Regions from separate parts of the Peribacillus sp. JNUCC41 genome, predicted to be linked through region 2. Evidence: riboswitches for the same ligand, from Rfam matches in the RefSeq annotation. Region 2 holds a riboswitch; the other holds the start of a gene.

Region 1 (12,734 bases), 810 kb from region 2:
TTGCTTCACTAGTCGCAAAAGTCAATGCAATCACGGAGCAAGGATATGATGTCATTAATTTAGGCCAGGGAAACCCTGATCAGCCGACGCCAGAACATATCGTGAAAAGTTTGCAGTCGGCCGCAGAAAAAACGATTAATCATAAATATTCGCCATTCCGGGGACATCAATATTTAAAAGATGCTGCCGCCGTCTTTTATGAACGAGAATACGGTGTCAAGCTGGATCCGAATAGTGAAGTGGCGATTCTCTTCGGGGGGAAGGCAGGTCTTGTAGAACTGCCGCAGTGTTTATTGAATCCAGGTGATACGATCCTTGTTCCAGATCCCGGCTATCCCGATTATCTTTCCGGAGTTGTTTTAGCCCGGGCAAAGACCGAACTCATGCCTCTGACAGAAGAAAATGATTTTCTTCCGAAATATGATGACATACATAAAGAAGTACTTGATAAAGCCAAAATGATGTTCTTGAACTATCCGAATAATCCCACAGGTGCTTCTGCAACTGATAGTTTCTTTGATGAAACCGTCTCCCTCGCAAAAGAGCATTCCATTTGTGTGGTCCACGATTTCGCTTATGGCGCGATCGGATTCGACGGGAAAAAACCGATAAGCTTTCTCCAATCTGAGGGAGCGAAGGATGTTGGAATAGAAATATACACACTATCGAAAACTTACAATATGGCAGGATGGAGAGTCGGCTTCGCAGTGGGGAATAAGAGTGTAATAGAAGCTCTTGAACTATTGCAAGACCATCTTTATGTGAGTCTTTTCCCGGCGATACAAGAAGCTGCGGCAAGTGCTTTGCTTGATTCGCAGAGCTGTGTAGAGAAGTTAGTGCAGATGTACGAAAGACGAAGGAATGTTTTCATTGAGGGATTGAGGGCAATCGGCTGGGATGTCAAAGCGCCTGCGGCATCGTTTTTTGCCTGGCTCAAGGTACCTAATGGTTTTACGTCAGAGAGTTTTGCAGACTATTTATTAATGCATGCCCACGTAGCTGTTGCCGCAGGGAATGGATTCGGTGAAATTGGCGAAGGTTACGTCAGGGTAGGGCTGCTGACCTCGGAAGAACGACTTGAAGAGGCTGTGGAACGAATACGTAAATTAAACTTATTTTAACGATCAATTGAGATATCCGATTTATTCACCGTTAAAATAGTTAAAACTTATTGACAAAGTAGGGATTACCTGTCAGAATACAAAATAAATTCTTAATCTTTCGATACTTGAATGCAATTTATATATCAGCGTTTTCTTATTTTGAGCAGGTGGAGGGACTAGCCCTATGAAGCCCAGCAACCGACCGTAATTCCATTGTAAAATGGGGCGGAATTCTTCGCCGGATTTCTGAAATCCACAAGGCACGGTGCTAATTCTTGCAGCCAATGGCTGGGAGATAAGAAGATGGCTTTTTAAAGCCTCTTCTTTATGAAGGGGCTTTTGCCATTTTGGGACCATTTCAGGTTAATGACATCGGGAGTTTACTAACGTGTTATAGGAGTGATCAGATGAGCGAGATAGTCGCTACTTATTTAATTCATGACTTCACTGGAAATCATGAGAAAAAAGCAGAGAGCATTGCCCTAGGTTTGACTGTCGGGACATGGACGGACCTGCCACATTTAGTCCAGAAACAACTGGAAAAACATAAGGGGCGCGTTGTATCGGTGACACCACTTTCTGAAGAAGAGAGGGCAAACAGCTACTTTAATCGTAAAGTATACCGTTCGCTTATTAAAATTACCTATCCGGCAGGGAATTTTTCCATTGATTTACCTGCAATCCTCACGACTGTCTTCGGCAAACTTTCATTGGACGGAGAAATAAAACTCATCGATCTGGATTTTGTCGGTGATATTCAAAAAGCTTTTCCCGGACCGCAATTTGGCATTGAAGGCATAAGGGAGAAGATTGGCGTATTTAACCGGCCCCTGGTAATGAGCATCTTTAAAGGTGTATTAGGAAGAGACCTGACATTCCATAACGAGCAACTGAGACAACAAGCATTAGGGGGCGTCGACCTAGTTAAAGATGATGAGATCCTCTTCGACCAGGAACTGACTCCATTTTTCGATAGAATAAAAACGGGAAAAAGAATATTGAATGAAGTCCATGAAACCACTGGCCACCGTACTTTATATGCAGTCAATCTATCAGGGAAAACATTTGAATTGCTGGATAAGGCAGAGCAGGCGGCTGAAGCAGGGGCAGATGCCTTATTGTTCAACGTTCATACATATGGTTTGGATGTATTGCAGGCCTTGAGTGAACATGATCGTATCAAGTTGCCGATCATGGCGCACCCCGCCTTTAGCGGGGCATTGGCAGCTTCATCATTTTATGGAATCGGCTATCCATTATTACTTGGTAAATTAGTAAGGTTATCAGGTGCGGATTTATCCTTGTTCCCATCCCCTTATGGAAATGTCGCACTGGAAAAAAAGGAGACCTTGGCGATTGCTGAAGCTCTGACAAAAGATGAACTTTCATGGAAAAAAGCCTTCCCTGTTCCTTCTGCAGGCATTCATCCGGGCATGGTTCCGGACCTGATCAAGGATTTTGGGCTCGATAGCGTGATTAATGCAGGAGGGGGAGTTCATGGGCACCCTGACGGAGCAAATGGCGGGGCCAAGGCTTTCCGTTCTGCTGTGGAAGCCGTTCTAGCAGGAAAGAACCTATCTGAAGCGGCTGCTGAGGAAGAAACACTAAAAAAAGCTCTTTTGTTATGGGGAGGCCTATAAGAATAATGAAACCGATCATCTTTTGTGACTTTGACGGAACGATCACCAACACGGATAATATCATTTCCATCATGAAAAAATTTGCTCCTCCGGAATGGGAAAAGTTGAAAGACGGTATCCTCCAGCAAAAAATCAGTATATCTTCAGGAGTTGGGGAGATGTTTTCGCTGCTTGATAGTGGCATGAAGGATGACATCATCCAATATGTAAGAAAGACGGCCGGCATTCGTCCAGGGTTTTATGAATTCGTTGAGTATACGAAACAAGCCAACATCCCTTTATATATAGTAAGCGGGGGCATGGATTTTTTCATTGCACCGCTTTTAAATGATATCTTGCCAACAGAGTCCGTTTATTGTAACCAAGCATTTTTTGATAAGGAAAAGATTTATATTGAGTGGCCGCATGATTGTGATGATCAATGTAATAATGATTGCGGTTGCTGCAAGCCATCCATTATGAGGGAAATAGCGGGGGCGGAAGATTTTAAATTCGTTATTGGAGATTCAGTAACGGATTTTGAAGCGGCCAAACAGGCCAATTTTGTCATAGCCCGTGACATACTGCTTGAAAAATGTGAAAGGGAAGGGATTCCACATCAAGGGTTTGAAACATTTTTTGATGTAATTGACATTTTAAAGCGGCAGGAGGCGGTTAAAGCGTGAACAATCATTCTAAAGAATGGCGGGAGTTGGCAGATATTAAAGCTGAACTGGCCGCAAGGGATTGGTTTATGGGAACGAGCGGGAACCTGTCCATCCGCGAGCCCAAAAGCGCTTTCTTTTATATTACAGCAAGCGGTAAGGATAAAAGGAAGCAAACGGATTCGGACTTTTTACTGGTGGATTTAAAAGGAAAACCAGTTGAAGAAACGAACCTAAGACCATCGGCCGAAACTTTACTTCATACAGTCATTTACCGGAAAACCAATGCGAACTGTGTACTCCATGTCCATACTGTTGAAAATAATGTGATATCAGAATTGTACGGAGATGAAGGCCAGGTTTCCTTTCGTAACCATGAAATCATTAAAGCGACCGATCGGTGGGAGGAAGATTCGGAGCTTCGGATTCCAATCATATATAATCATGCTGACATTCCGCTGTTATCCGATAAGTTCAAGCCACATGTCGAATCAGACTCTGGCGCGGTGCTGATCCGCAATCATGGCATTACGGTTTGGGGTAAAAGCGGACTCGAAGCAAAAAGAATACTTGAAGCTTGCGAATTTTTATTTCAATACCAACTATTGCTTAATCAACAAAAGGCGTTTGCAGTTTCTTTAAGATAAACACTCATAGAGGAGGAATGAATGATGGCGACGATCAGATTCCATGAAACAAACGAGGTTATTGAAAACGGTGAACAGGTAAAGGGATTTTTAGAAACACAAGGGGTTATTTATGAACAATGGGACATTTCTAAATTACCGGCCCATCTTGTGGAAAAATACGATTTAACAGATGCTGACAAGGAGGAAATCCTTGTAACATTCCAATCAGAGATAGCGGAAATCTCTGAAAGAAGAGGTTATAAAGCGCATGATATCATCACATTATCAGATGCAAATCCGAACTTGGATCAAATGCTTGAAAACTTTAAGCAGGAACATCACCATGAAGATGATGAAGTGCGTTTCATAGCAGGCGGTACTAGTATCTTTGCCATAGAAGGCAATGATAAACAGTGGTTTGATGTACGTCTTAATCCAGGCGATCTTATTAGTGTACCAGAATCAACAAGACATTATTTCACGCTCGCAGAAGATCGGAAAACTGTTGCTGTCCGTATTTTCGTTACAGCGGCAGGATGGGTGCCGATTTACGAAAAAGACGAAGTTCAAGCATAATCATTGTTGAAAAACCAGCTTACAGGCTGGTTTCTGTTTGTAAACAAAAGGGAAGTCGGAATGGTCCCACCTAACCTTGATTTTTTAAAAAAACATGATTAATCCTTTGTGTTTTTTCTATTTTATAGGAAAGAAATCTCGCAAGATTAAAGAAAATTGCGACACTCCAGCCGAATAACTGGCTTGCCGAGATCTCACAGACGCTTGCGTCGAGGAGGCTCGGAAGACAGTCGGCGGAAAGGGAGCGGATTTCTGAAATCGACTGCAGTTTTTTATATAAAAAACTGCAGTCGAACTCGCTTTTCTTCGAATTTGTCTATGTTTGAAACCAGCTTACAGGCTGGTTTTTTTATGTCGATCCGGCAAGTGCTTTAGTAAGATAAGTATGATAAAATTTAACGGAATCGAATTTAACCGGATCATAGGAGCAGATAAGAATGAAAACAACCGAAGTGTACATATTGGGCGGCTTTCTCGGCAGCGGGAAAACGACGCTTCTTCGAAATATTTTAAAACAGGAAAGTGAAGCTGGTAGAAAAGTGGCCGTGCTGTTAAATGAGCTCGGCAGTGTATCGGTTGACAGCGGACTCATTGGTGATGGAGTGCCTCTTAAGGAGCTGTTTGACGGGTGCATTTGCTGCACAATTCAAGATAAACTAGAGGTTCAGCTCCATGAATTGTTAACGGAAAATGAACTGGATGCGGTTTATATTGAAACGACGGGCGCAGCTCATCCAGTTGAAGTATTGGATGGCATCATGTCGCCGATCTTCGCCAAAAGGCTGGAGTATAAAGGAATTATCACGGTCGTCGATTTATTAAGGTGGCGTGATCGGGAGGAACTGTCTCCACTGCTTCGGCAGTTGCTTGCCGAGCAAATCCACCATGCCGATTTCATATTATTGAATAAAGTGGATTTGGTAAGTGAGATGGATGCCGCACAGCTGATATATACGATACAGGCGCTGAATCCGGATGCTGTATGTTTATTGACGGAGTATGCAGCCGTATCCTTGGCAACATTGCAGCAAATGCAAAGAAAGCGGCATAATGGCCATCAAAAGCTTGATGTACATGACCATTTGCATTTAACTGCAGTCGTTCATACATTCGAAGGTGCCGTGGCACAAACCGACTTTGAAGTGTGGCTTAGGGCTTTGCCGGAAACGGTCTATCGGATGAAAGGGTACATTTCCTTTACACATTCACAATACCCCCATTTATTCCAATACTCATACGGAATGCCGATGTATATGAATGAAATGATGAAAATGCCATTGAATATCGTCATAATCGGGGAAAAGTTGGATAAGGAAATGTTGATCGGTCAGTTGAAAGCTTTGGAATTGAAAGCTGCCCGATAAAAGTTTACCGCCCATTAAAGAAGGGAAACATAAAAAGGAGACATTCTTATCAAGGAGGCGTTTTTAGTGCCATGGAATAAGAACGATTACCCAAACTCGATGAAGAATCTAGATAAAGATGTAAGGGAAAAGGCTATAGAAATCGCCAATGCATTATTGGATGAAGGATATGAGGATGGAAAAGCCATTCCAATCGCCATAGACCGGGCTAAGATGTCGGTAGGAAAAGATTGAAAAAATGGTCAGACCCATTTAGGGGTCTGACCATTTTTATTGTTGCATTCCAAAGGCGGCAAATGTCTTTTCGTCTTCTATCAATCCGCAAGCAGCACATTGAACCCGAACTTCAGGACCATTATAGGCTAGATGGAATGGCTGAAGGGAATCGTTCGAATATTGTTCAATGATCTCACCTGACTGCGGATCCTTTTTAATGGGGGTCGCTACTTGCTGAATGAGATTGAAGCGAGATTTATTTGTCCGGCAATTCGGGCAGCGGTATACTTGAGACATTGTACTCACTCCTTTTTTGAATTTTAAAAAGCGTGATCGTATTATTAAGATAGTCTTTACAAACTTGAACATTAATATGTATAAATTAGTAATGGATGGAAGGGATAATATGAAAGAAAATATCAGGCAAGAAGAATTACTGATGGCTTATTTAAGCATATGGAATAATCGTAAGATGACCAATGATGGAGATGGAAGGGAAGTGTTGTCGGAACTCATCCGCCGTGAGCTTTTGGATGAAAATGCCCATCCCCGTGCCCGAAAACCAGTATTGGAGAAATTTTACCTCTGTATTAAACGAGTGATGGAATCATCGCTTTCAGAAGAAATGAAAAATGCGATCGTCATGGCCTATATCACTGAATTGGAAAGATTATGATTTCCGAGGTGTTACGGATGCTTGTTAGCAAATATTCTTTTCAGCTTCATACTTTTTTCACAAATCATTGTTAAAATCTTTAAAAAATAGATATTTAATGAATAAGGAGCTTAGAATATGAAGTGGGGCATTGGGCTTTTTCTTGCCATCGTACTGCTTACTGGGTGTAATAGCGGTAATGCATTTACTAAAATCAATAAAAATGAATCCTTCCTTGCGACTGTCAATATCAAGGATACCTCACTGACTTTCATAGATGAAAACTATCATCCATTTGCAAAATGGGATATTTCAGAACCATTTACCGGAGCCCTGCTCCTGGCAGACAAAGATACTCTCCTGCTTTATGGAAAAGAGATGGAGAAAGTCCAAGTGTACTCTTTATCAGCAGGAAAGTTGATAAACAGTTGGGAAATTGGCAAAGGGATCGTTAATATGCAGTTGTTACGTGATGGAAAAAGCATCGTGGCGGTCAACCAATCGAATCAATCCATTTATTTTTTAAATACAGATGGAGAGAAACAGGATATTGTCAAGGTTGGTAAAAGACCCCTGACCGTTCTTCAGGGGGTGCAAGAGAATCGTTTGTATGTTATTAATTTTGGTGATACCAAATGTTCTGTGATAAACCTTGAAACGAAAAAGGTCGATTTTGAATTTCCCGTACATAGTTCCAGCACAGGCACATTATTAAGGGAAGAAAAGGATGAAATATGGATCGGAGGACACGGTGATGGGGACAAAGTGGAAGAAGATCTATATATTTATTCGGCAAAAACTGGAGAGTTGAAGAATAAGCTGAAGGCTCCAACCATGCCGATAAAGTTCCTTGAAAATACTGAAGGCATATTTGTCCTTAGTCATGGTACAAGCTCTTTATATAAATTGAATGATCAATATGAAGTAGTGAAAAGCAAAGTGGTCGGCGTTAACCCCTTTGAAATGGCGAACTTCAACGAAGATGTGATCGTGGCGGGTTATGATAGTGATGAAGTGTATGTAATGGATGCTGGAACAGTCGATGTTAAAAAAACGATCAAAGTCGGCGAAGGTCCGTTCCAATTGATGTTGAGGGAGTAGATGACATGCATGTTTATACCATTTTAGTCGTGGATGATGAGGAGGATATGCGAAATCTAGTTGAAATGTATTTGCTGAACTCAGGTTATCGATGCCTTCAAGCTGCGAATGGAAAAGAAGCTATTAGTATGGTTGAAACAGAGGAAGTGGATTTAATCCTATTGGATATCATGATGCCAGGTATGGATGGTTTCTCCGTTTGTGAAGAAATTCGAGAAAATTGGGAAATCCCTGTGATATTTGTCAGTGCGAAAGGTGAAGAATGGGATAAGGTGAAAGGGCTGAAGCTTGGCGGCGACGATTATATCGTCAAACCGTTCAATCCAGGAGAATTGGTCGCAAGGGTCGAAGCGGTATTGCGAAGGACAGGGAAATTATCATTGAATGAAGAGAGTCAAAACCATGTCCGGTTCGGTAAAATTAGCTTGAACTTACAATCCAGAACGGTTTTGGTCGAAGGGAAGCCGATCAATTTAACTTTGAAGGAATTCGAATTGCTGTTATTCCTCATGCGTCATAAAAGCCAGGCACTCAGTCGTGAACAACTGCTTGAAAATGTATGGAGCGGGGAGTATGGAGGATCTTTACGTACAGTGGATACCCATATCAAAACGTTACGAATGAAATTACGAGCGGCCGATTACATTCAAACCGTCTGGGGAATCGGTTATAAGATAGAGGAAAAGAAATGATCAATAAATGGCGGACCCTTTCTTTTAAATTATGGCTCACCATCATCACCGCCATCATCCTATCCGTGCTGTTCGCTTATTCACTTTCTCAATATTATTATAAAAATCTATATGTGGAGAAGCTTAAAACAGATTTAGTCAATGAAGCGTCATTGCTAGGGGCGGATTACTCCGGCGGTGAAATCAGCGAAGATTTCAAGGAAAAAGTTGAATGGTTTAACAGTAAGAATGACAGCGAGATCTTTGTCGTCAACAATCCCAGGGAATTGAGTGCCTGTCTGCCTTTTGAAATCAATTATGACACCCTTATTTCTGAAGAAGAACGGCAAATGCTTTTAGATGGGAAAGCCGTTGAAAAAGAGGGATATGAGAAAAGGTTTGAAAAGAACATCGTAGCGGCGATCATACCCCTGATTGACGAAAATCGGCTCGAAGGTATCATCTATACATATATTCCTGTAGATTCCATTACGGTCTTACTTAAGGAATTTGCCGCAAAATGGTTGGCGGCCGTTCTATTATTTTTGATTGTAGCGATTTTGTTTACTACGAAATGGTTGAAAAAGCTAGTCAGTCCGATTAAGGAAATCGAGACTGCAGCCCATCGTGTCTCAGAGGGGAATTATGACATACAGGTCGAGGTAAGGAGTCAGGATGAAATAGGGAAACTGGCAATGGCCTTTAATGATATGGCCAATTCCATCCAAATGGAAGAAGAAAGAAAAAAGGAATTTCTTGAAAATGTTGCACATGAACTCAGAACTCCGCTTAGTTACGTAAAGGGCTACACGCAGGCTATATTGGATGGTGTCGTGAAAAATGATGAAGAGCAACGGAAATACCTTCAACTCATTTCAAGGGAGGCTCTTAGGCTGCAGCGGCTTGTCGGAGATCTGATGGACTTATCAAAAATGGAAAGTGATCCATTCTTGTTAAATAAAACCCCGATTGCCTATGCGCAATTCATTGAAGACGTACTAGTGAAATATGAACCGATAATAAAAGAAAAGCATTTGGGCTTGCAGCTAGATCTGGATCCAGACCCGATTATTTTTGGGGATGAAGGAAGGATGGAACAGATCCTGCACAACATTATTGATAATGCCATTCAGTACACGGATTCCGGAGGGGCGCTCCATATTGCCCTAATTCAGCATAAAGATGATTGCGAACTGCTGGTTACTGATACGGGTAATGGGATTCCGGAAGCCGATCTGCCATATATCATGAATCGTTTTTACCGAGTGAACAAGGCACGCAGCCGTTTTGATGGCGGGTCAGGGCTTGGACTGTCCATTGTCAAAAAATTGGTGGAAATACAAAATGGTAAAATCGAAATAGAAAGCAAGGAAAAAAGGGGAACAACAGTTAGGGTCATCCTACCGATTATAAAAGAAGAATGGAATTCATAAAAAGGGGATACGTTCAAAAATGAAAAAAATCATGTTATTTTGCATGGCGTTAATTTTTTTGGCTGGATGCGGCAAGGAAGAGGAAATTCCGAAACTGTTAAATGTCGATTTAGCTGTCGATCCAATTCAGGGTAAAGTGAATGAGCCTGTGAAATTTAAGGCAAAAGTAACATATGGGGACGAAGCCGTGACAGATGCGGATGATGTCAGTTTTGAAATTTGGCTTGCGAATAGCGATAATCATGAAAAAATCGCAGTGAAACATAAAGGGAACGGCATATATGAATTGGAAAAGAATTTTGATGAAGAAGGAACCTACTATGTATATGCCCATGTAACGGCAAGGGATATGCACAACATGCCAAAGAAAGAATTCGTAATAGGAAAACCAAGCACTCCTGAACAAAATGGCGAAAAAAAGGAAATGGACGAGATGAATGATGAAGAAATGAAATGAAGAATGTACGATCGAAATCAAGACAATTCGGGTTTAAAACCGGATTGTTTTTTTGTTTGGAAAAATGTTCAAGACAATAGGGGGGAATGACGAAATGTCGAAGTTAAACCGAAAAATTTGTAACATAAAAGTAAAGAAAGTCATAAAAAGCAGGTTGGAAATGATATGTCAAATAAAATTTATTAGTATTCAATGGAAATGGTTCTATGTAACTACCATTGACAAGAAATAAATGGGAAAATATGAGTATTTATACTACTGGCAGAAACATAGATAGTTAAAGCATTTTTGCAAGAGTACTCTGAAACTTGAATCATAAATATATTTTCATTCCCTTCCTGTGAATTTGATGGAAATTGATGGAGCCATTATTACAAAAAACGCATGTTATGATGATTCCAGAAGCAAAGCACAACAAAAAACGAACATCACAGGAGGAATTACGAATGAAAAAGAAAATGTTTATGTCAGCAGCAGCGGCTGCAGCTATTATATTCACAGGAGTAGGAGCTAACCAAGCTGAAGCAGCCAACTGTGATACTGTGAAACAAGTAACTTTTAAATCTACTAATAAAGAGGATATGCAAAAAGCCCTTAACCAATACCTAGCTAAATACAATATGACTTTACCTGCAGCGCAGGCACAACAAACGCCAGTTCAAACGCCAGCTCAAAAACCAGTTCAAAAACCAGTTCAGCAAGAAGCTGGAACAACGAACCAAGCAAAACCTGAAGCAAAACCAGTTACACCTAATAAATCAACTGATGAAAAACAAGAGACAAACTCTGAATTAAGTGCTTTTGAACAACAAGTTGTTAAATTAACTAATGCAGAACGTGAAAAACAAGGTTTGGCAGCTCTTAAAATCGACACTGAGTTGAGCAAAGTTGCACGTATTAAGTCTCAAGACATGAAAGATAAAAACTACTTTGATCACAATAGCCCTACTTACGGCTCACCATTCGATATGATGAAACAATTCGGAATCAGCTATACAACAGCTGGCGAAAACATCGCACAAGGTCAACAAACACCTGAAGAAGTTGTACAGGCTTGGATGAATAGCCAAGGACACCGTGAAAACATCATGAACCCTAGCTTTACTCATATCGGAGTAGGTTATGTAGAATCTGGTAACTACTGGACTCAACAATTCATCGGAAAATAATAGATTAATAGAAAAGAGCTTCCCATTGTGAACTATACCCCGGATAACGGACACACATAAAAAAGTGTCCCTTATCCGGGGTTTTTTATGTTTCAATAGGTGTAATGAGTATGGACGGAGGGTTTCTATGAGTAAGAAAATATATACTGAATTTCAGATTAAAGAACTTGAAAAGAATCCAAATATCATAAGTGCTTCAGAGCGTTCTATTTCATATAATCCTGAATTTAAAACAAAAGCTGTTAAGGAATATAAAAAGGGGAAATCCCCCTCTCAAATTTTCATAGAACAGGGATTTAATCTCGAAATAATTGGTAAGGAACAACCTAAGCGTTGTCTACAGCGCTGGCGTGATACCTTTGAAAGGTTTGGTGAGGAAGGCTTCCTTACGGAACGCCGTGGAAAAGGAAGTACAGGCCGCCCTTCTTCCAAGCCACAGTCTGTAGAGGATCAACTTAGGAAGGCCGAAGCGAGAATCAAATTCCTTGAAGCAGAAAATGACTTTCTAAAAAAGCTGGAAGAGTTAGAAAGGCGGGCGTTGAAAAAGAAATAATTCTAACTACAGCTGAGAAGTTCTATCTGATTGAAAGAACGATCAGGACATACCAGTTAAAGAAGGCTGTTTCCTATCTATGCAAATTGGCTGGTGTAAGTCGAAGTGGTTACTACGATTGGTTAAAGGCAGCTCCAAGCCGTGAGTTACGCGAGGAACAGGATGTTTTGGACATAGACTTAATTAAAAATATATTCCTCACTAAAAAGGAAAAAGTAGGCGCTCTCCAAATTAAAATGGTTATGGAAAATGATTATTCGGCCGTCATGAATCATAAGAAAATCAGACGGTTGATGGCAAAATATAATCTCTTCGCAAAAATCAGAAGGGCCAATCCGTATCGAAAGTTGGCTAAGGCAACCCAGGAGCACCTTACTTGTCCAAATCTTCTTAATCGTGAATTCAAACAGAAGGAGCCAGGAAAAGTTCTGCTTACTGACATTACCTACCTTTATTATGGAAAGGGTCAAAAAGCGTATTTGTCATGCGTAAAAGATGCGGCTACAAAAGAAATAGTTACGTA
Region 2 (12,734 bases):
CTCGGCCTGCGGAGACAGTAAATCAGATGTCTCGGGCAGCGGAAACCAAAACCTGAGTCTATTGACTGGTGGAACGGGAGGTACATACTATCCACTTGGAGGACAAATTGGAAATATCATTTCCGATAAAACAAAAGCGAATATAACACCTCAGACATCTGGTGCCTCGGCCGAAAACATGGAAACATTAAGGGCCGGAGAGGCTGAAATCGCTTTTTCGCAAACGGATATCGCCGCATATGCACTTGAAGGAACAGAAATGTTCGACGGGAAACCCATTGACAATATAATGGCCATCAGTTCTTTATATCCTGAAACCGTTCAAATTGTAACGACTGCCAAAAGCGGAATTAAATCAATCGAGGATTTAAAGGGTAAAAAGGTATCAGTAGGTGCACCGGGTTCTGGTGCATACATCAATGCCATGCAAATCCTGGAGATTCATGGTTTGTCTGAGAAAGATATTAAAGGGCAAAATCTATCATTCGATGAGTCGGCCGAAGGAATTCAAGCAGGAAATATTGACGCAGCTTTCATTACGGCAGGCACGCCAACTGGTGCAGTTGAGGCGCTGTCCGTACAAAATGATATCATTATCCTGCCTATTGCAGAGGACAAAATTCAAGCATTGGTTAAAAAGTATCCATACTATGCTGAAGATACAATTCCAAGTGGTACGTACAAAATTAAATCCGAGGTGAAAACAGTTGCTGTTAAAGCTATGTTAGTAGTTACAAAGGATCTTGATGAAGATTTAGTTTATGAAATGACTAAAGCTGTTTATGACAACACAGATCAGATCACACATGCAAAAGGCAAGTTCATTACAGCAGAAACTGCACTTGAAGGATTAGGGGAAATGGAAGTTCATCCTGGAGCAGCAAAATACTTTAAAGAAAAAGGTGTTTCCAAGTAATGCAATTTGGTCGGTAGCTCGCTATATGTGGCCTATCGGCTTCGTTTTTTCTGAATGGGATACTGGTTTTGAAAGGGGTGCCTATGAAATTCAAGAGATTCATGGCTTTTGGTATACCTCTGCTCATCGCTTTTCTATTATTTTTTCCGTATAAGCATGTAATTGCCTTTACCTTCGAGGACCAAGGGGAATTAGTCGCATACTTTCCTTTGAAAAAAGAAAAGGAATTCAAGATTAAGTATTTACATTCCATCCATCTAACGGATGTATTGGAATCATATCGGTTATCGGATAAGCAAATCGAACAAACCGAACTTGCTTATCATGATTTTGCAGTCGGTATGCCTTCCAATGCAGAGGGGGAGGAAGTATTCGAAGAGAAAGACGGCACCTACTTCATAAAAAATATGAATCGCAATTTCGCCTATATAGATTTACGGGTAGGACAAGTCAGAGCTAACCATCGGTTAATATATGATGAAAAAACATACACATTGGCAGACTTTATTAAACCAGGGACATGGGTCAGGATTTCATCAGAAAGAATTTCATTATGGGAACAGTTGAAGGGAGTGAAGATTAGTGGCTGATCAAGAAAAAACGAAGTATTTAACCGAAGCAGAACAACAGGAGTTATTGGAAAAATATGATCCTGAAGCCGGGACAAGGAAATTAACTGGTGTCTTGGGCCACATTGCATTTTTTGGACTCTTGGCTTTTTCGTTATTTCAATTATACACAGCTATTTTTGGCGTTTTTACAGCCCAAATCCAACGGACGATACACTTAGGGTTTGCACTCTCCTTGGTTTTTTTACTATTTCCTGTAAACCGGAAGAAGCGTCAAAAAGGAAAATTTCAAATTGCCTGGTACGATATCATATTAGCGCTCCTTAGTATCGGTGTAGGTGCATATTGGCCCTTATTTTTTGAAGATATCGTCATGAATGTAGGACGTCTGGGTGGATTGGATTTTGCAGTTGGTTTAATGGCCATTCTGCTAGTTTTGGAGGCAACTAGGCGTGCAGTGGGTCTTCCTATTATGGTCATTGCTTTATTATTCATTTTCTATGGTATTTTTGGGCAGTATATGCCAGGATTCCTCGCTCATCGCGGTTTAACTCTGGAGCGTTTGGTGCAAACGATGTTCTTCTCGACAGAAGGCATTTTAGGTACTCCGTTAGCGGTGTCATCGACATTTATCTTCCTTTTTTTACTGTTTGGATCCTTTCTAGTCCGGACAGGTGTCGGTCAATACTTCAATGATCTTTCAACCGCCATTGCAGGCAGAAGGATAGGGGGACCTGCAAAGGTTGCGATTTTTTCCAGTGCTCTTCAAGGAACGATTAGCGGAAGCTCTGTAGCTAATGTTGTCACTTCAGGAGCATTTACGATACCGATGATGAAAAATCTTGGTTATAAGAAGGAATTTGCTGGGGCAGTGGAGGCGGCCGCTTCGACAGGCGGTCAATTGATGCCTCCGGTAATGGGGGCAGCGGCATTCTTAATGGTTGAGTTCATTGGGAATGGAATAACGTATTGGGATATAGCAAAGGCGGCTGCGATTCCAGCGATCCTTTACTTTTCAGGAATATGGATCATGACCCATTTTGAAGCGAAACGACTTGGGCTGCGTGGACTAACGAAAGAAGAGATGCCAAGTAAGAAGGAAGTGTTCGGCAAATTTTATTTACTAATACCGATCCTTGCCATTATCTTCTTGCTCATGCTGAATATTACGGTTACACATGCAGCACTGTATTCCATTGCGATCTCGGTTCTTGTAGGATTCATAAACAAGGATGTCCGCATGAAATTCATCGATATCATTTATGCATTGGTGGATGGAGCCCGAACGGCACTTTCGGTTGCAGCCGCGACCGCAGCAGCCGGCATTATTGTAGGAATCGTTACGAAAACTGGATTAGGGCTGAAGCTGGCTAATGGTTTGATTGATTTGTCTGGCGGATATTTGATTCCAACATTGATGCTAACGATGGTAGCGGCACTCATTTTAGGAATGGGATCACCTACGACCGCCAATTATGTAATCACATCGACGATTGCAGCACCTGCAATCATTTTGCTTGGTGTACCTGATTTATCTGCACATTTATTCGTCTTCTATTTTGGCATTATAGCAGATATAACTCCTCCAGTTGCATTAGCGGCATTTGCAGCGGCAGGGGTGGCAGGCGGTGAACCGATAAAAACGGGAATTGAGTCATCAAAACTTGCAATCGCCGCATTTATCATTCCATATATTTTTGTTCTTTCGCCACAAATGCTGATGATTGATACAACTTGGATGGAGGTTGCCTGGGTCGTAATTACAGCAATGGCCGGCATGATCGCCATTGGCGCGGGTGTTATAGGTTACTGGATGAGGGGGATGCACTGGTTGGAAAGAGTCCTCGCCATAATCGTTGGTTTACTTTTAATCTATCCTGAAACGATGTCGGACATCATTGGGGTATCTGCTTTTATCGTATTGCTGGCTTTACAATATCTTTGGAAGAGTGGCAATCACGACAGTCCCAATATCTTGGAACATAAGCAAAGCATAGGGAAAAATTAAGTCTTCGAATATCAATCCTGAAGTAAAGGGTAGTATTGTACCATTTGGGGGGGTGATTTTTTGAAGTGAAACATCAAAGAGTGCAGGGAATGTGCTGACTGCAATTATTTCGGCCAGCATATTCCTACTTGAAAAGCAGAGTCATTTGCTCGTATATCCAGTTGGCGTACGGTAAAACCCAAATTGTTTTATTTTGAAAGGAGACTAATTCATGAAATTTTTAAAAAGTTTTATTTTAGTTACTTTCAGTTTCTTTTGTATGATCACACCAGCTTTTGCAAGTGTTCCTGGAGTGGATGGGTCAATGGGAAAGGGAGCGACAAAAGGAATCGTATCAGTTTCCCACCCGTTAGCAGCTGAAGCGGGCATAAAGATATTAAAACAAGGTGGAAACGCAGTCGATGCAGCAGCAGCCATTCAATTATCGTTAAATGTAGTTGAACCAATGATGTCTGGAATCGGTGGCGGTGGTTTTATCATGATTTATAATAAAAAGGAAAATAAAATAACGATGATTGAAAATCGCGAAATGGCACCGAAAAATGTTACGCCTGAACTTTTTTTAGATGGAAAGGGAAAACCTGTTCCTTTTAGTAAGCGGCACACATCTGGTAAAGCGGTTGCAGTTCCTGGAACTCTGAAGGGTGTAGAGACTTCTCTTGAGAAATATGGAACATTGAATTTATCACAAGTCATAGGCCCGGCCATTAAACAAGCTGAACAAGGGGTAAAAGTCAATTGGGCAACAGCACAATATATCGATGAAAATGTAACAAAGCTTAAAAATAACCAAGCGGCTGCAAAGGTTTTTGTACCAGACGGAAAGCCTTTGGAAGAGGGAGACACCCTTGTTCAGCCAGATCTGGCAAAGACTCTTAAGTTAATAAAAAAACAAGGTTCCAAGGCTTTTTATAAAGGTGAAATCGGGGAAGCCCTAACCAAAGAAGTTCAAAAGCGTGAAGGAACGATGACAACTGAGGATTTGCAAAACTATGAAGTGAAAGAAAGAGTGCCGATTAAATCGGAATATAGGGGATTTGAAGTGGTAGGGGCAGCTTCACCAAGCTCAGGCAGTTTGACTGTTCTACAAATCCTGAAGCTTATGGAAGGATACGATGTACAAAAGATGGGGGCGAACACACCTGAGTATCTTCATTATCTCACGGAAGCCATGCATCTTGCTTTTGCCGATCGAGCTGCCTATATGGCAGATGAAGATTTTTATGATGTACCTACAAAAGGACTATTGGATGAAGATTATATTAAAGAAAGACGAAAACTCATCAATCCAAAAAGATCAACAGCTGATGTCAAGGCAGGCGATCCATGGAAGTATGAGGGCAAAGAACCTACTTCAATGAAGAAGGTAAAAGAGGAGAAAACACCGATCGGTCAAACAACCCATTTCTCTGTAATGGATAAATGGGGAAATATGGTTGCTTATACGACTACAATCGAGCAAGTATTCGGATCGGGTATCATGGTACCTGAATATGGATTCATGCTAAATAATGAAATGACGGATTTTGATGCAACACCGGGTGGAGTTAACCAGGTGGAACCAGGAAAAAGACCAAGAAGCAGTATGTCACCGACCTTCGTATTAAAAGATGGCAATCCCTTCATGGCCATTGGTTCACCAGGAGGAGCGACGATAATAGCATCTGTATCTGAAACGATTATGAACGTGCTTGATCATAAAATGCGAATCCAAGATGCCATATTAGCGCCACGTATTTATTCCGCTGGATATCCGACAGTTAGATGGGAACCGGGAATTGAACAAAATACAAGGTTGGAGTTAATGGCAAAAGGCCATGTTTATGAAGAAAAACCCCAGCATATCGGAAATGTGCAAGCTGTTATTTATGATTATGAAAAGGGGAGAATGTATGGGGGAGCCGATAATACGAGAGAAGGAACTGTTCAAGGAGTGTATAATGTTTCCTATAAATCGAAAAAGCCAAAAGAAATAAAAGAAGAAAAAAAGGGACCGTTTACCTTAAAAGTGAATGGAGCCGTTTATCCTTATTCAGCTGAACAAATGAAACTGATAGATGAAAAACCCTATATCCAATCAGACAAATTGTTACTAGGTTTGGGTGCAATTGGAACAGGGGACTTGGAAACATTCAAACCAGATAAAAAATCGTATCTACCGGTATTAAGGGTTGCGCAATCATTAGGATATAAAACAAAATGGAATGAAAAAGACAAAGAGGCACTATTGGAAAAAGATCCGGCGGATATTGGAGATCCAGACGATGATGGCAGTGTCACGAATTAATTTACCCTGACGAATTTAGACTGAAACTGCTCTAGCAAGCAGTTTATAAGGAAATCGAGGGAAATGGCCAAAGCAATAAAATCAAACATCCCCCCTGTGCAATGTGCATATGGGGAATGTTTTTTTTGTCATTACCTTTGATTTTTTTAGTCACCGTTCCTGACATCACTCTTAAAAAAGCTATGTATGTCCTCGATTAACCTACATACCGCAGGAGACAGATATCGATCTTTCAAATAAGCCAGGTAAACAGTCCTTTCCAAATAATTTGAATCGATCGCGCGAATTGCAGTATTGGTTGTTGCAGCGGATCTTATATAGTTTTCCGGTAAAATTGTAACCCCAATCCCTGCTTCCACCAAACTGCAAGCCGTTTCAAGCCTTTCTATTTCGTATAGGATATTGGGAATTGCATTTTCATCCTTAAATGCTTTTAAGATATCATCTCTTGTTTGAAATCCAGTTGTACTGATGATCAATTCTTTCTTTGCTATGTCTTGGAAGGTGATGGACTCTTTTCCGTTTAAATCGTCATCTTTATGGATCAAAAGCATGAATCTTTCATTATAAAGGGGTGTGGACAGAATTTCCTCATTGTTGATGGGCTGGTTCGTGATGGTGAAATGAACATTATACTGATTTAACGAATCGAAAACCTTCTCTTCCCCTAATATTTCCCTGACTTTTATATGAATTTTAGGATAATTGATTTTAAAATTCCTGATGATCTTCGGGAACCAAAATTTGAATGATTCTATGGAACCTATTGATACGGTTCCGCTTCCGACATCCTTCATTTCTTTAAGCTCCACCTGCATATTATCGAATCTTCTTAACAGATCAACAGATCTCGTATAGAAAATCCCCCCTGATTCCGTGAGCTCAAGCCCTCTTGTATTGCGTTCCAAAAGCTGAAAACCAACTACATTTTCTAATTTCATTATGGCATTACTTAGGGAAGGTTGTGATATATGCAGCGTTTTTGCTGCTTTTGAGAAATTCTTTTCCCGGACAATTGTAGTGAAATATCGAAGTTGACGAAGATCCATATATTCTCCTTTCTATAGCTTTAAGCTATAGATATATTGAAATTTTGTATTGGTAATTATATATTATCTCATTTATAATTTTGAAAAAAGATATTTCGGAATTTTTTAAATAAAGGAGAAATTATGTATACAAATCCGACTTTAAATTATTGGAATGGAAGAATTGATTCCCAATCTGACATGGACAGCTTCAGATACCACCAAAGAGTACGTTTGGCACCGATTTCGGAATTAGCCATCTCTTCCAATTCATCCAGGACCTTTGGATTGATTGGCTTCAAATGTGATGAAGGCGTTAAAAGGAATAAAGGCAGGATTGGTGCGGCAGAAGGGCCTGATCATATTAGGCAGTCATTGGCGAAATTACCCTGTCATTTACCTTCCCAAACCGAGCTGGTGGATGCTGGTGATGTAATATGTGAAGGTACAGAGATGGAGGCCGCTCAATCCCAATTGGGTTCGGCTGTTACCCGGATATTGGAGAGTAGAGCGATTCCTATCATACTTGGCGGAGGGCACGAAACCCTGTATGGCCATTATCTTGGGATTAGGGAATCCATTGGACCAAGAGCTAGCTTGGGAATCATTAATATTGACGCTCACTTTGATATGAGGCCTTATGAAAAAGAAAGTTCATCAGGAACGATGTTTAAGCAAATTTTGGACGAAGATAAAAATTGTGGTTATTTATGTGTCGGAATTCAGAAGCAGGGGAATACGAAGGCACTGTTTGAAACTGCCGAGAGAAGTAAGATCGATTACATATTGGAAGAAGATTTGTCATTGAATGAAATGGATGAAACTAAGCGGCGGATAAATGAATTCGCTAAGGGACATGACTACATTATTCTTACATTATGTACAGACGTTATTGATTCAGCCTACGCACCTGGGGTAAGTGCTCCATCGCCTTTTGGACTGAATCCTAAATTGGTCCGTGCCATTATCAGGCATATCGTATCGAATGAAAAGATTCTCTCCTTTGATATCGCGGAAGTGAATCCTTCGTTGGATGAAAATAATAAAACCGTTACATTGGCAGCACATTTAATAAATGAGGTTTTACTTCATTTTAAATAATGAATGGTCTTACTAAAATGCCATCTCCGTAATCAACTATCTGTATTGAAGCGAAAAACCTTTTACAGCGCCTGACTGTCCATGAATCATTCATGGGCAGTCTTTTTTATGCCGCCAATTCAAGGATTTATGCTCCCGGGCTTTGTTCGAATAACCCTTTAATGTGTAAAGGAACCTACATGCGGCCTCTTCATTAGTAGATTAACCCATGAATCTGCAAGAGTTCAATACTGATACTTGTGGTCTTTTGGTTTATAATAACAAGCATCTAGCCTTATGAGGGGGGATTCCATGAATGAATATAAAGTAACGGTAAGGAATGGTAGTACCTTGATTTTGTCGGAAATCATTAAAGCTGAAGATGAAAGAGAAGTCCTTGGCACCCTTTTGATTTCCAGCGAATTATTTAATCAGCCATTTACCGACATCAGGATTTTAGAACGCTGATTTGTGCCTGTTTGTTCCATTTGTTACACTGTAATAAATCTTAATACGGTAGGCGATATTATGTGTGGACGTTTCACCCTTTTCACTGATATTGAGGAAATAAAAGATCGGTTTGATATTCAAGGATCATTTGATGAGGAATACCAATTCAGCTACAATATTGCTCCCTCCCAATCCGTGCTATCCGTCATTAATGACGGGGCAAGGAATCGACTTGGATATCTTCGGTGGGGACTCATTCCTTTCTGGGCAAAAGACGAAAAAGTGGGCTATAAAATGATCAATGCCAGAGCGGAAACCATTGCAGAGAAAACAAGCTTCAAGAATGCGTATAAGAAGAAGAGATGCTTGATAATCGCTGACTCATTTTATGAATGGAAGAAGACACCAGAAAGAAAAATACCGATGCGAATAAAACTGAAGAATCATGCTCCATTTGGAATGGCCGGTATATGGGAATCCTGGAAATCTCCTGAAGGCCTCAGCATCTACTCGTGCTCCGTTATAACAACCGTTCCTAATGAGCTGATGACCAGCATTCATGATCGTATGCCTGTCATCCTTAAACCAGAAGATGAAAAAGATTGGTTGAATCCATCCATTAATGATCCTGCATATCTGCAGCAGTATTTAAATTCATTCGATTCGGAACAAATGGAAGCTTTTGAGGTATCGACTGATGTGAACTCGACTAAAAAAAATTCACCTAACCTAATACAACAAATTTGCTGAGAGGTCATTAGACCTCTTTTTATGTTAATTCCGTCCCGATTAACTGCATATGTCAAGATTCCTAATTAATCATTAAGAAGTGCATGGAAATACTTTAAAACTAAACCTTGCGAAAATAGACAAAATGCTGTACTCTTATATTTGCTTTTCAAAACGACTTCGATGTCTCTTTCAAAAACTCAGATTGGTTTCGGCAACTTTCCAGCCTGGTGCTTTTCTGGCAGGCATCGTAATATTTGATAAATTATATAAATTTGATCTTCTTATCAAGAGAGACGGAGGGACTGGCCCGAAGATGTCTCGGCAGCGGACTTAATGGGAGTGCTGTGCCAAATCCAGCAGGCTGATTTTCGCCTGAAAGATAAGGAGGGTGTTTTTTATAAATTAAAAGACCTCTTCTTGTTGTTAAATAGAAGGGGTCTTTTTTATGCCGGCAGTTTTTTAGCTATAGCTCCATGACTGGAGAATCAAGTTCAAGTTGGTGTTATTTGCGAAAACTGTTAAAAGGATAAAGGCTATGACACATGTCATGGGAAAAATAAAAAGAGGTGTACATCATGAGTGCAAACAATAAAGGGAATCCATGGGCATTGATTCCATTTGTCGTATTTTTAATTTTATTTATAGGGTCCGGAATCATCACTAAAGATTTTTATTCTTTTCCGGTGATTGTAGCCATTTCTATTGCATCAGCAGCTGCATTGGCAATGAATCGGAAAGAAAGTTTCAATCAAAAAGTTGATATTTTCTGTAAAGGTGCAGGGGACGCCAATATTATGTTAATGGTTATCATTTTCCTTTTAGCCGGCGCTTTTTCCGAAGTTGCGAATGGCATGGGGGCGGTTGAATCAACGGTGAATCTTGCCTTAGCCGTTTTTCCGCAAAATCTTTTGATGGTAGGGATATTCATTATCGCTTGTTTTATTTCTCTATCTATGGGGACGAGCATGGGAACGATTGTAGCCCTAGCACCTATCGGGGTCGGAATTAGCGAGCAAACCGATATTTCGCTTGCCCTTTCAATGGCGGCCGTTATTGGTGGTGCGATGTTTGGGGATAACCTATCCTTCATTTCAGATACGACAATCGCTGCAGTTCGAACACAGGGAACGAAAATGAAGGATAAGTTTAAAGTGAATTTTTTCATCGTTTTACCTGCAGCCATCATCACATGTGCTATCCTAGGAATATTAACGATGGGTGAACAAGCCGACATCATCCAAAATTCTTATAATTGGGTGAAGATTCTTCCATACCTTTGCGTATTGATCACTGCATTGGCAGGAGTCAATGTGTTCCTGGTGCTTTCCAGCGGAATCGTCTTTGCCGGAATCATCGGCTTGGCTGATGGAAGTTATCAACCGTTGGGTGTCATTCAAAAAGTTGGTGAAGGAATGGCGGGAATGTATGAAATATCCTTCCTTGCCATTTTAATTGCAGGTATGGTTGCTGTAATCAAACATAATGGTGGCATTGATTATCTACTCCAGCTCGTGACCCGAAATAGCAAATCAAAAAAAGGGGCGGAATTCAGTATTGCCGGGCTTGTTGGCTTGACGAACCTTTCCACGGCAAATAATACGATTTCGATTATCATTGCTGGGCCACTTGCCAAAAACATCGCTGAAAGGTATGGGATTGATCCGCGTAAATCGGCGAGCATACTTGACGTTTTTGCCTGTTGTATCCAAGGGTTGATACCATATGGGGCACAACTGCTTGTTGCAGCAGGGGTAGCAAAAATCTCTCCGATAAGCATCTTGCCGTATTCATATTACCCGATACTAATTGGACTTTGTGGAGTCGTGGCCATCTTGATTGGTTATCCACGGTTTCACTCGGATGAAACGAAGAAACGGACTTCTTAAAAAGAGGACAAAAATGAAAAAAACACCCTGAATCATTGGATACAGGGTGTTTTCTGTATGGGTGAAATCTTCGCATTCATGTCAGTATCAGTGTTCAAAAAGTAATCAAGGCAGTTTTCAATTCATCTGTTTGGTATTTCTTTTATTTATGGTATACCATTTTATTCATAACTAAAATAACTGCTCATTCCGGTCCATATTGATAATGGTTTTGCGTGCGGCATTTGTCATGAATAGAGGACAACACCAACTAAACCAGAAAGTATAATTACATAAGCTGGGTGCCAGCGTAATTTCATCAGGGCAAATAACGATAATCCAAATACGAGTAATAAGCTTATCGTATGCCATGAAAAGTTAGGGGCTATCATATGATTGGAAAGTGATAAACTGATTGCTGCAAAGAGGATTAGACTAGTGACAATGGGTCTTAATCCATAAAACATGGATTGAATAACTGGATAATGATTCAATTTGCTGAAGAAGGTGGCTATAACGGTCACGAATATTATAGCAGGTAGCAAGATTCCGAGAGCGGATGATATGGCTCCTGCTAATCCAGCAGTAGAATAGCCAACGAGAATGGCACTATTGGCTGTGACAGGTCCTGGGGACATCCCGGAAATTGCGATTATATCGGTAAATTGTTGCGTCGTCAGCCATCCATGCTGTGAGACTTCCGATTCTATTACGGGAATCATGGCGTATCCGCCTCCGAACGATACAAAGCCGATAATAAAGAAGGTGCTAAACAACTCCCACAATTCCATCATTCTATCACACGCTTTCTTGAAAATTAGTTAGACCCTTTTTGATTTACCTATATGCCAGCACCCATGTAAGGTTCGAAATCATTTTCTTCTTTTGTCTTATCTTTTCTGTCCAACTTGACATCGTATCCTAATTTTCTCTTGATGGAGATTGTCACAATACCCACTACAGCTCCTGCCACTATAACTATCACAGGGTGAAGAAAGAAGAGGACTGGAATTCCTGCTAATAAAATACAGAAAGTTGATTTGTCTACAACAGCCGTTTTTCCTATCTTGATAGCCGCATAGGCGATGATCGCTACTATGGAAGCTCTGATTGATATGAATGCGGATTCTATCTTCGAATTATCCTGAATGAAAAAATACAAAATGCCTAGGAGCAGGACAATTAAAAAGGTAGGCAATGAAACACCGATCATGGCTGCCATTGCCCCCCTCATTCCGGCAATTCGATGGCCGATAAAGGTGGCGGAGTTAATAGCGACAGCTCCCGGTACGGACTGAGATAACGCAAAAACATCCGTAACTTCTTCGCTATTCATCCATTTCCTCTTTTCGACCACTTCTTTTTCGATTAAAGGGATCATCGCAAACCCGCCTCCGAATGTGACAGGTGCTATTTTAAAAAAGGTCCAAAATAAATGGAATAGAGTTTTCCATTGTCCTTTCATTACATCAGTCACTTCCTTTGCCGCTAAGTTTAAATCTTATTACTAACATATCAAAGAAAAAGGAATGGGTAAATTGCAACAAAATCATCGGGTATAACAAAAGGTTATACCCAGAAGATTTATCCGTTTTATAAAGAATGCGGCCAATAATTTAATAGCCTCACTTATTCAGGGAAGCAGCATTCTTTTTTCATTTCACCATTTACCTTTATGATGCTATCATTTTAATGAACTATCTAAAAACATGGAGGTCGTTTTCTTGAAATTAGAAAATCTAAAAATGTTTTGTTTAGTGGTGGATGAAGGAAGCATAAGCCAGGCAGCGAGGTTAAGT

Evidence for each region. A riboswitch is a leader RNA that binds a small molecule or an ion and turns the genes downstream of it on or off. The one in region 2 is predicted to bind S-adenosylmethionine.
Region 1: it holds a riboswitch for S-adenosylmethionine, as region 2 does, so the genes downstream of both, mtnW (2,3-diketo-5-methylthiopentyl-1-phosphate enolase) here and JNUCC41_RS20120 (Na+/H+ antiporter NhaC family protein) in region 2, are expected to answer to the same signal.

The regions. Positions count from the first base shown of each region.
Region 1 is NZ_CP062163.1:4,938,092-4,950,825, reverse strand. It holds gene JNUCC41_RS23880 (pyridoxal phosphate-dependent aminotransferase) at 1-1,121, shown strand, start outside; SAM riboswitch class I at 1,255-1,405, shown strand; gene mtnW (2,3-diketo-5-methylthiopentyl-1-phosphate enolase) at 1,511-2,743, shown strand; gene JNUCC41_RS23870 (2-hydroxy-3-keto-5-methylthiopentenyl-1-phosphate phosphatase) at 2,749-3,408, shown strand; gene JNUCC41_RS23865 (methylthioribulose 1-phosphate dehydratase) at 3,405-4,034, shown strand; gene JNUCC41_RS23860 (cupin domain-containing protein) at 4,059-4,592, shown strand; gene JNUCC41_RS23855 (CobW family GTP-binding protein) at 5,030-5,956, shown strand; partial or broken gene JNUCC41_RS23850 (DUF2188 domain-containing protein) at 6,023-6,169, shown strand; gene JNUCC41_RS23845 (DNA alkylation repair protein) at 6,227-6,469, opposite strand; gene JNUCC41_RS23840 (hypothetical protein) at 6,579-6,848, shown strand; gene JNUCC41_RS23835 (YncE family protein) at 6,966-7,928, shown strand; gene JNUCC41_RS23830 (response regulator transcription factor) at 7,934-8,620, shown strand; gene JNUCC41_RS23825 (sensor histidine kinase) at 8,617-10,032, shown strand; gene JNUCC41_RS23820 (FixH family protein) at 10,052-10,489, shown strand; gene JNUCC41_RS23815 (CAP domain-containing protein) at 10,936-11,658, shown strand; one part of gene JNUCC41_RS23810 (IS3 family transposase) at 11,786-12,158, shown strand; one part of gene JNUCC41_RS23810 (IS3 family transposase) at 12,158-12,734, shown strand, end outside.
Region 2 is NZ_CP062163.1:4,132,672-4,145,405, forward strand. It holds gene JNUCC41_RS20080 (TAXI family TRAP transporter solute-binding subunit) at 1-916, shown strand, start outside; gene JNUCC41_RS20085 (DUF1850 domain-containing protein) at 1,000-1,506, shown strand; gene JNUCC41_RS20090 (TRAP transporter permease) at 1,499-3,493, shown strand; gene ggt (gamma-glutamyltransferase) at 3,705-5,780, shown strand; gene JNUCC41_RS20100 (LysR family transcriptional regulator) at 5,927-6,829, opposite strand; gene hutG (formimidoylglutamase) at 6,953-7,909, shown strand; gene JNUCC41_RS20110 (hypothetical protein) at 8,201-8,356, shown strand; gene JNUCC41_RS20115 (SOS response-associated peptidase) at 8,417-9,088, shown strand; SAM riboswitch class I at 9,349-9,456, shown strand; gene JNUCC41_RS20120 (Na+/H+ antiporter NhaC family protein) at 9,646-10,956, shown strand; gene JNUCC41_RS20125 (chromate transporter) at 11,184-11,729, opposite strand; gene JNUCC41_RS20130 (chromate transporter) at 11,777-12,400, opposite strand; gene JNUCC41_RS20135 (LysR family transcriptional regulator) at 12,660-12,734, shown strand, end outside.